Regions from separate parts of the Alkalihalobacterium alkalinitrilicum genome, predicted to be linked through region 1. Evidence: riboswitches for the same ligand, from Rfam matches in the RefSeq annotation. Region 1 holds a riboswitch; the other holds the start of a gene.
What was found. A riboswitch is a leader RNA that binds a small molecule or an ion and turns the genes downstream of it on or off. The one in region 1 is predicted to bind cobalamin.
Positions count from the first base shown of each region.

Region 2: it holds a riboswitch for cobalamin, as region 1 does, so the genes downstream of both, BK574_RS07285 ((2Fe-2S) ferredoxin domain-containing protein) here and BK574_RS10790 (ABC transporter substrate-binding protein) in region 1, are expected to answer to the same signal.

Region 1 is NZ_KV917368.1:2,304,908-2,308,096, reverse strand. It holds gene BK574_RS10795 (GTP-binding protein) at 1-642, shown strand, start outside; cobalamin riboswitch at 703-897, shown strand; gene BK574_RS10790 (ABC transporter substrate-binding protein) at 1,134-2,288, shown strand; gene BK574_RS10785 (FecCD family ABC transporter permease) at 2,302-3,189, shown strand, end outside.
Region 2 is NZ_KV917368.1:1,550,031-1,553,219, forward strand. It holds gene BK574_RS28350 (polysaccharide deacetylase family protein) at 1-2, opposite strand, end outside; gene BK574_RS07280 (polysaccharide deacetylase family protein) at 102-893, opposite strand; gene BK574_RS07285 ((2Fe-2S) ferredoxin domain-containing protein) at 1,049-1,441, opposite strand; cobalamin riboswitch at 1,567-1,776, opposite strand; gene map (type I methionyl aminopeptidase) at 1,855-2,601, opposite strand; gene BK574_RS07295 (hypothetical protein) at 2,875-3,189, opposite strand, start outside.

The DNA of each region.
Region 1 (3,189 bases):
GATCTTGTATTAGAAAAAGATTTACATAGGTTAGAGCAAGTCCTCCGTACATTACAACCTGAAGCAAAGATAATTCGATCGATTCATGCCGAGATAGAACCGAAGGAGATTTTAAATACCCATTTATTTGATTTTGAAAAAGCAAGTAATTCAGCTGGCTGGCTTCGTGAATTAACGGCTGGGCACAAGCATCATACACCGGAAACGGAGGAGTATGGTATCTCTTCTTTTGTGTATATGCGAAGAGAGCCGTTTCATTCTGTTCGCTTTCAAAATTGGTGTCATTCTATGCCAAATAATATTGTAAGAGCGAAAGGAATTGCATGGTGTGCCACAAGAAATAATTTAGCGCTTATGATGTCTCAAGCAGGTCCGTCTGTTTCCATTGAGCCTATTTCTTATTGGGTAGCAAGTCTTCCGTTGCAAGAACAAAAACAAATATTAAAACAAAATCCACACGTACTTGAAGAGTGGGATATTGAATATGGAGATCGCCATACAAAGCTTGTATTCATAGGTACCTATCTAGATATAGCAGAAATTACAAGGGAATTAGATGGATGTCTTTTAACAGATAGTGAAATGGTAATGGATTGGCAGGAGCTAGAAGATCGATTCAATTGGAATTTACAAAAAAAGTGAATTAAAAGTTGATAGTTTAGAAAGTTTATACTATGATAAATACGTTATTTAATTTTATATACAATAATTAGAAAATTAGGTGTCTATTAAAGACTTAATAGGGAACTTGGTGAAAATCCAAGACTGTCCCCGCAACTGTAAGTGCAGATGAAATGAGAAGACCACTGTATATATCGCTTTGAAGGTGCATATATGGGAAGGCTCAAAGTAAGATGAAGCACAAGTCAGGAGACCTGCCTATGATTCTAGTTTCAATTCTTCGGGGGGTGAGATGTGAAACGGCATAGACTAATTGAGATGTGGATTTTTCCTTTTTTATTCCTATTGTCAAATATAGCCGTTTTATCATATGAACTCTTCCGTCTGGGAAGGGTTTTTTTGTTTACACATTAAGAAGTATAAGAAAAATATGTACTAAACATTGTAAAAAGAGGCCTAAGAAGTTATAACGAAAAACGCAATCATTACGATTTAAAAACCAGGAGGATCTTATGAAAGCAAAACTTGTTGTCTTATTTATGATTTTAATAGCAGTGTTCACATTTATTGGATGTGCATCTAGTGGGAATGAAGAAGTATCAAAGAGTGTTGAGGAAAATGAAGAAAAGCTTGCTGATGAACAAGGTGATTTAGAGTCACAAACAGTCACTTTTGAAGATAGTACAGGACGAGAAATTACATTGGAATTACCATTAGAGCGTGTTGTTGTAATCAATAGAAATACTGCTGAAGCATTAAAAGTACTCGGTGTAGATGAACAAATTGTGGCGACAGGGGATACGACGATTGAGAACAATTCATATTTAGGTTTTGACGACCGACCAGATGTAGGAAAAACAAGTGAAGTGAATTTAGAGCAAATCATAAGTCTAGAGCCAGATGTTGTATTTACATATACCAATCGTCCAGATTCTACTTTGGAAGAAAAGCTAGAGCCAGCGGGAATTACTGTTGTTCGCCTTAATAATTACTTACCTGACCAAATGGATCAAGAGCTTCAACTTCTTGGTACATTATTTGAAAAAGAAGATGAGGCTACTGCCTTTTTAGAGTGGAAGCAAGGTTTAGAGACGAAGTTAGCAGAGCGTGTCAATGAAATTCCTGAAGATGAAAAGAAACAAGTAATGGCATTATCCGTCGGTTTTCTTAATTCACAAGGAGGGTACCGAATCTTCCCAAGTGAAACGACTGAAGGAGAACCTGGTGTAGGCGAAGGATTTGCAACAATACTAGCTGGTGGTATTGATGCGGCCGATGTGAAATGGGATGCGAGTGAAGAGTCTACAACGATTTTAGTTGATGAAGAATATGTTTTAGAAAAGAATCCAGAAGTGCTTACACTACATGGTACGTGGCTTGGTGGCTATGAAACAGAGGATGCAAAGGAGCATGAAGAAGTTTATCAAAATATTATTAACTCGACATCTGTTCCCCAACTAAAAGCGTATGAAAACAAAGATATCTTTATCTATCATACGAATTTAATAGGGTCTGATAAACGGTATATTGGTGTATTGCAATTGGCCAAAGATTTATATCCTGACCGCTTTACTGATATTGATCCAGAACAATATGCACGCGAATACTTTGAAAATTGGTTAGGTGTGGAGTATAAAGGTGTTTGGTATTACTCACCTAAGCAGTAGAAAGGTATTTTAAATGAATAGTGTTAAAAATGAGATAAACATAGAGGCGTACTATTACGCCTCTACTAAGAAAAAAATCACGCTACTTTTTATTTTACTTCTACTTTTAATTCTTTCGATTTTATATTCCGTTCGTGTCGGGACAGTAGATGTTTCCTATGGCGAATTGTTTTTTCTTTTTCGAGAATTCTTTTCTGGATCTGAATTAAGCACAAATGGATATATTTTATTTGAAATTCGCTTACCGAGAATTGTCATGGCTGTTTTAACAGGAATGGCTCTAGCCAGTGCGGGAGTAATTATGCAAGCAATACTTCGTAATCCATTAGCAAGTCCATTTACGTTAGGAGTTTCAAGCGGGGCGGCTTTTGGGGCGGCGCTCGCGATAGTTCTTGGGACGAGTGTCTTCGGCTTAAACGTCGTTGCAAAAGGTCAATGGTTAATCGCTGTCAATGCTTTTATTTTTGGTTGTATTGCTGTATTTGCCGTATATGGCATTGCGAAGTTAAAGAATGGGTCAACAACCGTATTAATTTTAGCTGGAGTTGCGATCGGTCAGTTATTTTCAGCTGCTGTTTCTACATTAAAATATTTCTCCAATAATGAAGCTCTCAAAGATTTAGTCGTTTGGCTCATGGGTGGCTTTTGGGGGGCAAGCTGGTCTGTGATCCAGTTTTTGTTTCCGATCATTATACTCGCTATTTTATTTTTATTAAAAACATCATGGGATTTAAATGCTTTAAGTTCTGGAGAAGAAGTCGCCAAATCTTTAGGTGTCAATGTCAAACGATTAAGGCTATCTGCATTAGTCGTCTCAACGTTTATTGCTTCAGCAACGATTGCTTTTACGGGAATCATTGGGTTTATCGGTTTAGTCGCACCACATATTAGTCGAATTCTC
Region 2 (3,189 bases), 750 kb from region 1:
ATAATGACCCGAAAGCCCATTTCATTTAATAGGATCGCATCGGATTTAGTGATCGCGCCAAATGGAGGACGAAATAAATCTGGCTTCCTCCCAACTGTACTCTACATAATGTTTTGTGTCGTTGTAATCTCATCCATGATTTTCGAAGTCATTTGAAGTGGTAACGCTGGATGACTCCACGTATGATTTGCAATACCGTGCCCTTCATCTACTATACGTTTCATAACATCAGGAAAAGTTTTAACTTGTTGTCCCATTACAAAGAAGGTCGCAGGAACACTTTTACTTTTTAAAATATCTAAAATTGTTGGAGTATAGTATCCATCTGGTCCATCATCAAATGTTAGTGCCACTAATTTTTTTGAAGTGTTAGCTCTGTATGTAAAATTGGGAGCTGATCGGATATTCGTTGTAATGAAGGTTCGTTCTATTTGCGGGTTATATGTTGCACCCATCCCAAATTTACGAGTGACATCTAATAGCGGAACGAAGACCTCACCTGCATACTCAATCGTTTTAGTAGTTAATGGTTGGCGTTGCCATAGACCCGTCGTACGTATAAATTCATCGGAATAATTCTGTCCGATTGGTAAAGCGAAGCGTTTATCTCCATAGCTAAAAACGACAGAGCGATATTGTTCATTCTGATCTACCCTAACACCCGTATGTTTTAAAAAAAGTGCTGGAACCATCAATTGGCCATCTCGCATAATATATTTTGTTATTACAGGTTGATTATCTATAAAAACAGGGGCTTCTGGTAGTTTAGACTCTTGTGCAAAAGTAGAAGTTGTAAAAATGGGAATAACAGTCATCAATAAAAGTAAACACATTACCTTCTGCAATATTTTACTATTGAATTGGTTTCGGATTGTTACCTTATGTTGTGTCATCGATTTCTCTCCTAGCAATGGAATATAAAATACAGATATTTATTATATTTTCCAAATCGCTAGTAAAATATTTAAAAAGAAAGGCAAATACCCGTATTTTTATTCTAGACCATTTACCTTAAATTAGTTCATAGACCGATTATATTAATAAGCTACTAAAATACTTTAGATACTTTCTTCACACGTTCTCGACCTTTACATTCTCCTACTGGTACTTCTGGCTGTCTAATAAAGCTTTCTCCATTAAAACGATGACTTACTTTTTCGAATAAGCTATCATCAGTAATTAACGATGCAATAAGCTGGTTAGCATCTTCTGGTTTTAAGTCTTTATACCATATTCCCTCTGGGTATACAATTAACACACATCTATCTTGGCATCGTCCATTACATTTAGTCCTCGTCGTATGAATTTTCTCATCTAGACCTAAGTTAGCTACCTCATTTCTAACCGACTGTGTAAGTTCTTCGGCTCCCGCTTTATTACAACTACTTCCATTACAAATTAATAAATGGTGTTTTGTTTCTGATAAATCCCAAGTCGCCATTTCAAATCCCCCCAATATGTTATAAAAAATAAAAAAGCATCCCTGACTTTAAAAGAGGTCAGAAATGCTCAAAAAACATAAATTATCCGCATACTAACCACTTCCCTATCAATCCCGTAGGTCAAACAGTGATGTTAAAATAGGCAGGTCTCCTGACTTAGGGTATAACTTCCAGTTCTTCCCAGGCATTGCCCAGTGGTATATCTGAAAGAATCAGTAAATGTACTGATACCCAACACAGTGGCGGGTCCGTGTCGGCTTTGAACCGAACTTCCCTATTAAGCTAATAAAAGTATTTTATGCTTTTATCTAGCACCTATTTTCAACGATATAAAGTTTTATATGAAACTAGTAAATATATTTCTTGTTGTTAATACTATTCGTAATTAGTGAAATTGTCAATACATGGTACATTATTGTAAAGTTAAAATGACTGGCCCATTTTTTGTAATTGCCAAGGTATGTTCGTATTGAGCTGACAGTTTCCCATCGACCGTTCTAGCCGTCCATCCGTTTGAGTCCATTTGACTATACCATATCCCTTCATTTACCATTGGCTCGATCGTAATGACCATCCCTTCTTTTAACCTAGAACCTTTTCCTGGAGATCCGAAGTGTGGAATTTGTGGATCTTCATGTATTGTTGGCCCTATCCCATGCCCCGTAAAATCTCGGACGACTGAGAAACCTTCTGATTCTACATAAGATTGAATCGCATGACCAATATCACCAAGCCTGTTTCCAACCTGTGCTTGTTCAATACCTTTGTACAACGATTTTTTAGTAACCTCTAATAAATGATTAACCTTCTGTGTAACGTTTCCTACAGCATAGGTCCATGCTGAGTCTGCTAATCCCCCATTTAAATTAACCACCATGTCAATAGTAACAATATCACCATTTTTTAAAGGTGTTTTCCTTGGAAACCCGTGACAAATTTCATCATTTATGGAAGCACACGTAGCAAATTGATATCCTTTATAACCTTTTTGTTCAGGTGTTGCTCCATTTTGAACTAGAAATTCTTCCACAAAACGATCAATTTCTATAGTTGTAATCCCTGGCTTTATTATTTTTGAAATTTCTTTATGGCAAGCTGCTAATAATTTCCCTGTTTCCATCATTTGATTGATTTCTCGTTCTGATTTTAAAGTAATCATATAAATTCCCCCACTTTCATTAATCCGATAAGTTCATATATGTATTATTTTCACCTTAACAAGTTCTAAAACAAAACCGAAATTTCTAAAAATTACTTCTACTTTTTGTCTATACCTCTTATTTTACATAATTACTACTTTTTATGTAAATTTTTAAGGAATTTAGCAGTACTTTTGGTCCAAAAGTAAAGGAGTTGCCCATAAGACAACTCCCAGTTAGTATAGGTATTTTAAAAAATGGGAGAAATGCCATTCACCTATTGTTATTATTTTTTATGAATAGGAAGGGCTTCTTTCAATTTCTACTTGCATCCATTCATATTGACGTAATCTCACTTCAAAAAGTGTAATAGGATCAAGATACTTTTCTGGATTCGCTTTTAACTGTTCCAATGTCTCCTTTTTTTGCTGAATTGCTTGTTGTTCTTCCTCCATAACTTCCTGAATAACACTGAAAGGTTCTCTAAAGAACATCGTAATATCACGAGTTAAGCCTTTTTCAAACAATTCAAATTGAAGGATAAACTGTTTAGTAACCGTTGTAGCTAACTTATCGTAATCTTCGTTTTCAATCAACTTTTTGTACAT